2 regions of the Hymenobacter seoulensis genome follow, and region 1 is predicted to be linked to the other one. Evidence: riboswitches for the same ligand, from Rfam matches in the RefSeq annotation. Region 1 holds a riboswitch; the other holds the start of a gene.
The links. A riboswitch is a leader RNA that binds a small molecule or an ion and turns the genes downstream of it on or off. The one in region 1 is predicted to bind S-adenosylmethionine.
Positions count from the first base shown of each region.

Region 2: linked by a shared signal. The riboswitch ahead of ACYVHC_RS10800 (O-acetylhomoserine aminocarboxypropyltransferase/cysteine synthase family protein) and the one ahead of ACYVHC_RS14330 (amino acid permease) in region 1 are both predicted to bind S-adenosylmethionine.

Region 1 covers NZ_BAAGWD010000003.1:159,763-164,893, reverse strand. The annotation lists gene ACYVHC_RS14350 (M48 family metalloprotease) at 1-72, shown strand, start outside; gene ACYVHC_RS14345 (Gfo/Idh/MocA family protein) at 203-1,228, shown strand; gene ACYVHC_RS14340 (EcsC family protein) at 1,307-2,062, shown strand; gene ACYVHC_RS14335 (hypothetical protein) at 2,146-2,574, opposite strand; SAM riboswitch class I at 2,933-3,025, shown strand; gene ACYVHC_RS14330 (amino acid permease) at 3,424-4,878, shown strand; gene ACYVHC_RS14325 (CPBP family intramembrane glutamic endopeptidase) at 5,113-5,131, shown strand, end outside.
Region 2 covers NZ_BAAGWD010000002.1:693,138-698,268, reverse strand. The annotation lists gene ACYVHC_RS10815 (IPT/TIG domain-containing protein) at 1-977, opposite strand, end outside; gene ACYVHC_RS10810 (lipocalin family protein) at 1,176-1,592, opposite strand; gene ACYVHC_RS10805 (LysM peptidoglycan-binding domain-containing protein) at 1,822-2,118, shown strand; SAM riboswitch class I at 2,479-2,592, shown strand; gene ACYVHC_RS10800 (O-acetylhomoserine aminocarboxypropyltransferase/cysteine synthase family protein) at 2,981-4,369, shown strand; gene metX (homoserine O-acetyltransferase family protein) at 4,569-5,131, shown strand, end outside.

The DNA of each region.
Region 1 (5,131 bases):
GCCCAGCAGCTAGGCTGCACCAACCGAAACCCTAGCAGTGCTAATTTCAATGAGCTGAAACGGTTGCTCTAATTGCCCGTCATTTTCTGCGTGAACAAAGCCCGCAGCGCCAAACAGGTGCTGCGGGCTTTATTTTTCTGTTCGGGAATTACGGTGGGTTTTTCGGAGCTTGCAGGCAGAGGTAACTTCATTCTGATTTCTTTTGGCCGATTCTAGTTCTGCCGTTCGTTTTGCTATTTGTGGCGTGGGCCATATTGGTCGGCGCCATGCCACCCTGGTGTCACGGCACGCTAGCGCCCGCCTGGTGGCTTTGGTTGACATTCGGCCCGAACTAGCACCGGAGCTGGCCGCTGAGTTTCCCGGCGTGCCCTTTTTTTCCTCACTTGATGCCTACCTGGCGGCCGGTGCGGCAGCTGATGTACTAACTATAGCTACACCAAATGACCAGCATGCGCCACAAGCTATGCTGGGGTTGCAGGCTGGGTTACACCTAGTAATTGAGAAGCCCATTGCCCTGCGTACTGCTGATGCTGAAGCCATGGTGCGCGCCGCGCAACAGACTAACCGACTGGTGTTTGGCGTGATGCAGAACCGCTACTCGCCGCCCGCGGCCTGGCTTAAGCAGATTCAGGAGGAGGGGCAACTAGGACAAGTGTATTTGGTGCAGCTGAACTGCTTCTGGAACCGCGATGCCCGCTATTACCGGCCCGGTGGCTGGCGCGGCACCCAAGCCCAAGATGGCGGTACGCTCTTCACGCAGTTTAGCCACTTTGTGGATCTGCTGTACTGGGTGTTCGGCGACATCACCAATATTTCGGCCCGCTTCCGCGACTTCAACCACCAAGGTCTCACCGAATTTGAGGATAGTGGCCTGGTGACGTTTGACCTCGTGCGCGGGGGTAGTGGCACCTTGCAGTATAGCACCGCCGTCTGGGACCGAAACCTGGAGAGCTCCCTCACGGTAGTAGCGGAGCACGGCAGCGTCCGGATTGGTGGGCAGTACTTGGATAAGGTGGAATATTGCCACCTGCGCAACTATCAGCTGCCTGCGCTGCCGCCCACTAACCCCGCCAACGACTACGGGCCCTACCAGGGCAGCGCCGCCAACCACGTGCAGCTAATTGACGACGTAGTGACTACTATCCGGAATGGTGGGCCGGCACCCACCAACGTGCAGGAAGGTGTAAAGGTGGTTGAGATTATTGAGCGGATTTATAGTTTGCGGTAACCGGTCAGTAGCAAGTGCCCGTGCCAGCCGGAATCTGCCGATCTTACGGTAACAATCAGCCTTCGCGTTCTGCCTACTATGACTCTCCCAGATCAGCAAGCACGTACGGAACTGCGCGCCTGGCAACAGAAAATGCAAAAAAAGCCCACGCTGGTGGGGCGTTTCACGCGCCGGATACAAGCGCGGCTGAATGCATTTCTGCCCGAAAAGGTGCACCAGGCTCTCACGGCGGCCATCAAGCAAATGGTGCGCGGCGTTCTGTTTGGCTCTACGCACACTACGCGCCGTCCGCAGGCCGATACGCCGTTGGCTGAGCGCGAAGCTGCGGTGAAGAACACGCTGCGGTATTACCGCAATACGGCTGCCGCGGAAGGAGCCATGACGGGAGCGGGCGGCTTCCTGCTCGGGCTGGCCGACTTCCCGTTGCTGCTCGGCATCAAGCTGAAGTTCCTATTTGATGTGGCGGCCCTCTACGGCCACGACGTGCGCGACTACACCGAGCGGTTGTTCCTGCTGCACATTTTCCAGCTAGCCTTCAGCAGCCAGCATACTCGCAACGAGATTTACAGCCGCGTTGCTAACTGGGATGCCTACCGCCACACGCTCCCGACCGATGTGCAGGAATTCGACTGGCGCACGTTTCAGCAGGAGTACCGCGATTACATTGACTTGGCCAAAATGGCGCAGCTAGTGCCCGTAATTGGAGCGGCCGTAGGAGCGGTGGCCAACTACCGGCTCCTGGAGCAGCTCGGCGACACAGCCATGAACTGCTACCGCCTGCGCTGGTTTGCCGCAGAGAACACGCCTGATGCTTTACCCAACGTAACTACCTAGTAACGGCCTAGACTGGCTTTGCTCATAAAACAAAAAGCCCCAGCGCAGGAATGCGCCGGGGCTTTTGGGTGAGGTAGGTGGCACTAGCTTTTGGCCTTACGTGGATGCTGGGCTTTGTGCTTGGCCATTTTCTCCTGTTGCAGCTGAGCATACTTCGCGTATTGATCAGCGCTTAAAATTTGCTTGAGTTGGGCTTCGTAGCGCTCCTTGCCGGCCTTCATGGCTTGGTGGCCCTGCTTTTTATCGGCGGTGGAAGCTACTTGCGTGCGCTTGGCCTGCATTTCCTGGTAGCGGGCCAGGTTCAGCTGCCGGACTTGCTCGGTTTGAGCAGCCGAGAGGCCTAGCTTCTGGCTGAGACTTTTTGCTTTTTGCTCAGCGCGCTGCTCAGGGGTTTTGGCGGCCTTGGTGCCTTTTTGGTGCTTGGCGTGTGCTGCTTTTACGGGCGTAGTTTGAGCCGAAGCGGCAGCAGCAGAAAGGGAGAAAGCGGCGAGGAGAACGAGAAGCTTTTTCATGGCTATGTTAGATTGTTTAAATTCAGGGAAAGAAGCAGGCCGTCGTCCGGAACAGGCGTTTATGCTTCTGCTAGGTCAATAGGCAACTCAGATGCCAACTTTAAGCAAACCCGGACCCTAGCAGCCTCTGAAAATATTTAAATTTTCCGGTTAAACTTCCGCCAGTAAAATCTATCAGCAAAAGCAGTGTTCTGATAGTGAGCGTGTTATGAGTTGATAAGACTTGGCTGCTAGGGCACCAGTTGGCTTCAGGAGTTGATAAAATACGCAGTGTGGTAGAGCGAGAAAGACCCTGTTTGCAGGAGCAGCATTCCGGTTCTACCTTTGTCGCATCAATTCTTTCTAGCCCAAAGGATTGTTTTTATACAGAGGCGCTGAGAGACAGGCTCTATGACGCGTCGGCAACCATCCGCAACAGCCGGAACGGTGCCAATTCCTGACCATATAAAAACAACAAGCCGTGGACTTTTGCCTCTGCCGTAGTACCTGTTTCGTAGTTTCCGCTGCCCTTCTCAGTGGGCCCTATAGGGCCCAGCGCTGCTGTATGAGCCGCTGTTGTTGCTGTTGAGGCTGCGGCTTCTGCCCTGAGTTTTTGACCCATTTGGCTTTGGATGGTATCGTTACCTAGCATTCAAGCCCTAGGCATCTCTTTTCTTCTCTTCATTTCCTGGCCAGCGCTGCTGCCTGTAGTTGCCCGGCAATACGCGTCGCTTTCGGCTTTTTAAGAAGCTAGTAAGGCTACGTAATGTGCTGACATCGGCAACCCGCGTTGCTAGCCGGTTAAGCGGCAGCAGGCGTTGCAGCCAGGATATTCTCTTACCAGCCAACTACTACCTGGCGAATCACTTTATGCTCAGAAAATCATTGGAACTGCTTCGGCAGGAAGCGGCCGAAACGGGCGCTAACACCCTGAAACGAAGCCTGAACGGCTTCAATCTTATTACCATTGGCATCGGTGTCATCATTGGGGCGGGCCTGTTTTCGCTCACGGGCATTGCGGCCGCCAACAATGCTGGTCCGGCCGTTACGCTCTCGTTTGTGGTGGCAGCAGTGGGCTGTGCTTTCTCGGCGCTGTGCTACGCTGAGTTTGCCTCCATGGTGCCGGTTGCGGGCTCCGCTTACACCTATGCCTATGCCACCATGGGCGAGCTGTTTGCCTGGATTATCGGTTGGGACTTAGTGCTGGAGTACTCCGTAGGCGCGGCCACGGTGGCTATCAGCTGGTCGCAGTATCTGCTGAAGTTCCTGAGCAAATACGGTATCAACCTGCCTCCGCAGCTGGTGATGTCGCCGTTTGAAACGGCTACGATGGCTAATGGCACCGAAGTTCACGGCTTGGTGAATATACCGGCCATGCTTATTGTGCTGGCCATCACCATGATTATTATCCGCGGTACCTCGGGCTCGGCCTGGTTTAATGCCTTGGTGGTTACGCTGAAGGTGGCCGTGGTGCTGGTATTCATCGGGCTCGGCTGGCAGTACATTGACCCCGCCAACTACCAGCCGTACATCCCGCAAAACACCGGCACGTTCGGGGAGTTTGGCTGGAGCGGTATTCTGCGCGGGGCAGGGGTAGTATTCTTCGTATTCATTGGCTTTGATATTGTTGCCACCATGGCCCAGGAAACCAAAAATCCGCAGCGCAATATGCCCATCGGCATCATCGGCTCCCTGCTGATTTGCACCGTATTGTTTGTGCTTTTTGGCCACGTCATGACGGGCCTGGCCAACTACACCGAGTTCAAGAACAGCGCTGCGCCCGTGGCTATTGCCATCGAAAAAACGCCGTACGCCTGGCTGTCATCGGCCGTGATTCTGGCCATTATCATCGGCTACACCTCCGTTATTCTGGTGGATTTGCTGGGCCAGAGCCGCGTGTTTTTTAGCATGGCCAAGGATGGGTTACTACCCCCGGTATTCTCCCGAATCCATGAGCGGTTCCGCACCCCTTTGCAGTCGAATCTGCTACTAGGCTTGTTTATTGCCTTATTCGCGGGGTTTGTGCCGATTTCGGTGGTAGGCGAAATGACCTCTATTGGCACCTTGCTGGCCTTCGTAATGGTGTGCCTGGGCATTCTGATTATGCGCAAGCGTGAACCCGACGCCCCACGTGGCTTCCGCACGCCGTGGGTGCCGCTGGTACCTATTCTGGGTATCCTGACCTGCCTCATAATGATGCTGTCGTTGCCTTGGGAAACGTGGTTGCGCCTGGCAGTGTGGCTGGCCATTGGCTTGGCTATTTACTACGGCTATGGCCGCAAGCACAGCAAGCTGGGGCAGCAAAAGCAGCAGCAAGCCGCCTAAACGCAGCAATTCTTCTTATCAAGATGACTATCACAACCAGCCGATGCGCTACGCTCGGCTGGTTGTTTTTTTATGCGCCAAGAACAGTAGTTTTGACGCACACTACTTTATACTAATCCTGATTTTACTGTGGAAACGAGTACGCCTGAAGTTGCTACCGCCTCTCTATCGAAACCAGCCCCAGCTTATCCTACCTTAAAAGAAAGCTGGACATTTATCGGCTGGTATTTACTCGTGACGCTACTCGTGGGCC
Region 2 (5,131 bases), on a different contig from region 1:
TGGTCCAGCAGTACATCATCGTTGGAGGTAGGTAGGGCATCTTTGTCCCAGTTTTGTGCGTCAAACCAACTGCTCGTACCGGCGCCACCATCCCAACGTACCACTGGCGTAACCGTGAACGTACGGCTCTCGGAGCTGCCCCCGCCCGGCGCAGGATTGAACACCGTGACGGGAAACGAGCCAGCCGTTGCCACCGCACTAGCTGGCACACTGGCACTAAGCTGCGTAGCACTTACTACCGTAGTAGTCAGCTCTGTGCCATTGAATCGCACTACGCTGCCTGCCCCGAAGCCACTGCCCGTAACAGCCAACGTAAACCCACCGCTGCCGGCAGCTATACTAGATGGCGCCAATGCTGTAAGTGTGGGCTTGGGGTTGAGCAGAGAAGTAGCCTGCACCTGAAAATTATCAATACGAACTGGGCCAACGCCAGACGCGCCACTTACTAGTAGCCGTACCACAACCGCTGCTTTGTTATTGAGGCTGCTTTGGCTTGAAAGGTCAATCAGGTGCTCGGTCCAGAATCCGCTGCCAGTGGTTATGGGTGTTGCGGTTTCAAACGTGCGCCCACCATCACCACTGAAAGCTACTGTAATAGTACTGGCACCCGTGGACGGGTGGTACTGCTGGTAATAAAGCTTATAGCCAAAATAGCTGGGCAGATTAGCTCCGCCAAGCACAAATTCAAGATACCGGGTATTCGTGCCGGCTGAGTTGTTCATACCTAGTGCCAGGCCAGCGGTACCCGCCGTGAAGGCGCTTGAGCCAGTGGCAGTGCCCGTGAACGTAACGAAGGGCTCGGTTGAGGAAACGGAGCTAGTGACGTCGGTAGCCACTGTCGGCGAGATGCTGCTGAAGCTGGTGCCGCTGTTGAAATCGTAACTGACGACGGTCGTCGTCGTCTGGGCTTGGCTGTTGAAGCTGCTCCACAAAAGCAGCAGAACGGTAAGGCGTGTAAACAACGTCTGGGACTTCATATACCAGGTTTAGTGGGAGTTATAACGTGCTAGCCAGTGCTCTGCACTACCCGCCCCTAACCGACATGAAATCAAAATTGTCCAATCATCACTGTACAAGATTTTATGCCTCGACAGTACTTACTGTTCACCTATAGCCATAAAAAAAGCCCTTTTGCATAGTACAAAAGGGCTTTTCTAATTAGGAAAAAACTTGGTTTATTCCTTTTCTAGGCGCAACTCCGCGCCTTGGGGGCTTTTTAGGGTCAACTTGTCGTCGGTCAGGGTTACTACATCAAAGGTGTTGCTTTGGGTAGCACCGTCGGGCGTCATCGTGATTTTCTTGGCCGCCTGATCAAAGGTGTACTTACCGTTCACTGCTCCGGTTGGCGACATCATGGTGTACTGCTGGTTCGCGAAGAACGTGATGCGCTCATCTTCCTGGGCATCGGTCTGTTTTACTTTGTCGCCGGAAGCGCTGAGTTCTTTATCGGTTTTCCATACTTTGCTTTCCTTACCGTAAAGCATATTAACGCCTTCTACTTTACCTTCTTTGCTGCCACAAGCAGCCGTGAAAAGTACTACCAGCATAAGCAGGCTAGCTAGCAAGCGAAAAGAGGAAGAGGGGGTTTTCATGGGGAGAATGGTTAGATGAGAGAGTAGATTTTATGTCTCTGCTCAGCCTCCTGGATAACCAGGCTGCTAGGTCAGCATTGCCACTCTTACGGCAGCATTCCCCAAGATGTTCGCGCTACAGTCCGGCTACAACTTATTGCATTATCAAGCGTAAGAGAGGCAAACCAGACCAGTGCATCGTGCTGATTCTCGGTCAATTCCCCTCTCACAACTAAACTGACTTACTGCTATGGGACTGTTTGATTTCCTTTCTAACGACGGCGATAAGAAGCCTGTTCAGCCTACTACTCCTCCGGCAGCGGGTGGTGCCACCGATTTTTTTGGCAACGCCAACCAGGCCGCAGCTACTACTACTCAGGGCGATACCTATACCGTAGTAAGCGGCGACTCGCTTTCGAAAATTGCCAAGCGCCATTACGGCGACGCGGCCAAGTGGCACCAGATTTATGACGCCAACAAAAGCGTTATCGGCTCGAATCCCGACCTAATTGAAGTAGGACAGGTACTGACGCTGCCCAAGCTCTAGCATTTCTCTAGCTTCGAAATATCCAAAAAAGCCACCTCTTACAAGGTGGCTTTTCTGTGTTTCTAAAGTTCCCTGTAATATGTTTCGGATGGTGGTATGGCCCACAGAGACTAAGGCTCACTGTTGCCTAAAGTGTACCCTCTGCTCAACAGGAGCAGAAAAGACAGCTTGTTGCCTGCATCTATTAGTGCCTGCCAATCAACAAGTTGACGGCTACTCATCTTAACGCAGCATAAGCATATTAGCAGTATCGGCTGATTAAAAATTATTTTCACTAGCTATTGCATATATCGAAACTAGGCCTATACCTTTGCAATACCAACTAGGTACTCTCCCGCTCGCGGCGGGGCAGTTTTCAAAGATTTATACAGAAGTGGCGAGAGAACAGGCTCCCTGACCCACTGGCAACCTTCGACCGCGCGAAAGGTGCCAATTCCTGCCCGACCAGCCATTCGGCGGCGGGGCATATAACTCAGAGTGCCATGGAAAACACCTTCGCTTTCGCCCTTCCTTCCGCTGCTGCCCAGTCTGCTTTGTTGCTTACTGCCCAGCCGCTTACCTGCGTTTCTAGGGCTTCTGTAGCCGCCCACGCTGCTTGGCGAATGCGAATGCGCTGCTGTAGCGGCGCTTGTTGTTGCTGTAGCTAGCCCACGCACGGCGGCCCAGCTTCTCCCCTCCCCTGTTTCCTGGGCTTTGGCCCCTGGTGCTGCCTAGGCAGCGTCGCCTGGCTCGTCTGTTTGCTCAGCTCGCCCTCACAGGTTGCTGACTTCAGCCCGGCTCCTGCTACGCCCTTGCGTAGCCCCCACTGTAGCGGTTTACGCTCCCTTCCTTCATATCCAACTTCCTGCTAACCAGCCTTGCTATGTCCACGCAGAACGCTCACTTCGAGACCCTCCAACTCCACGCCGGCCAGCAGCCCGACCCCGTAACCGGGTCCCGCGCCGTTCCGATTTATCAGACGACCAGCTACGTATTCAAGAATGCCGAGCACGGTGCTAACCTGTTTGCCCTGAAGGAGTTCGGCAACATCTATACCCGCTTGATGAACCCCACCACCGACGTGTTCGAGCAGCGCATAGCCGCGCTGGAAGGTGGCGTAGCGGCACTGGCTGTTTCTTCGGGGCAGGCGGCGCAGTTTATTGCCCTCAACAACATTCTGCAGGCCGGCGACAACTTCGTGAGCACTACGCACTTGTATGGCGGCACTTACAACCAGTTCAAGGTGGCGTTCAAGCGGTTGGGCATTGAGGTGCGCTTTGCCAACGGCGACCAGCCTAGCGAATTTGAAGCTCTGATCGACGAAAATACCAAGGCGCTTTACCTCGAAACCATCGGTAACCCGAGCTTCAGCATTCCGGATTTTGAGCGCATTGCCGCCATTGCCAATAAGCACGATCTGCCACTCATTGTGGACAATACGTTTGGAGCCGGGGGCTACCTGTTCCGGCCACTGGAGCACGGCGCGCACATTGTAGTTGAGTCGGCCACAAAATGGATTGGTGGCCACGGCACCAGCATTGGCGGCGTGATTGTAGACGGCGGCAAATATGACTTCGGCAACGGCAAGTTCCCGCAATTCACGGAGCCCTCGGAGGGCTACCACGGCCTCGTTTTTAATGAGGTATTCGGCAAAGGTGGCCCGTTCGGCAACATTGCTTTCATCATTCGGGCCCGGGTAGAAGGCCTGCGCGATTTTGGCCCTTCGCAGAGCCCGTTCAACTCTTTCCTGTTGCTGCAAGGCCTCGAAACCCTAAGCCTGCGCGTAGACCGCACCGTGGAAAATGCCCTGCGCATTGCTACTTGGCTAGAGCAACATCCGCAGGTAGAAGCCGTGAACTATCCCGGCCTGAAGAGCAGCCCGTACCACACGCTGGCCCAGAAGTACCTGAAGCGCGGCTACGGCGGCGTGCTCACCTTCGCCATCAAAGGCACCAAGGAAACCGCTATACAGTTCATTGATAACCTGAAGCTAATCAGCCACCTGGCCAACGTTGGCGACTCTAAAACGCTGATTATTCAACCCTCGGCTACCACGCACCAGCAGCTTTCTGAGGCAGAGCAGCGGGCAGCCGGCGTAACACCCACGTTGCTGCGCCTGTCGTTGGGCACGGAGCACTTCGAAGACATTCGGGCGGATTTGACCCTAGCCTTTGACGCCGTGCGCACGGCAGCTACTATTCCTTCCGGGGAGAGTGGCAGCACCCTCCTACCCGAACCCGAAACCGAACACGTTGCCACGCTGGAAGTCTGATACTTGAGAGGGGTTGATGCCGGGCCGCAGGTGAGAGAGCGGCTCGGATCAGCTTCCAGCAACGCAGCGCGCGGGCTGGTGCCTGGGCTTTCAGGAGAGAGGAAGCCGAGGACCAACGCCGCCCGCACTACAGCCGGGGCGGAGCCGGGCAGAATCGGCTCCGCCCGCAGGCTATTGACTTTGAAATTGCCCTAGTACCATGCCTTCCGAAGAAGAACCACACCTGTTTCGTTTGCCTAGGCCACTTCGGCTGGAAAGCGGCGCCATATTGCCTCAGGTGAACGTAACCTACCATACCTACGGGCGCCTAAATGCCTCCCGCGACAATGTGCTATGGGTGTGCCATGCCCTCACGGCTAACTCTGATGTGCTGAGCTGGTGGCCGGGGCTAGTAGGACCGGGCTGTTATTTCGACCCCGCCGACTGGTTTATTGTGTGCGCCAATGTACTAGGCTCCTGCTACGGCACAACCGGTCCAGCCTCTGCTGATGCCGACACGGAGCAAGCACCATATCAGGCGTTTCCGCTCCTGACCATCCGGGATATGGTAGCTGCCCATGAGGCCTTGCGTGAGCACCTTGCCCTACCGTCTATCCATACCCTGATTGGCGGCTCTTTGGGTGGGCAGCAGGCAGTGGAGTGGGCGGTGCAGCGGCCGGCATTGTTTGAGAACCTAGTGCTGCTGGCTACCAACGCACGGCACTCGGCCTGGGGCATTGCCTTCAATGAAGCCCAGCGCCTAGCCATCTTCGCCGACCCAAC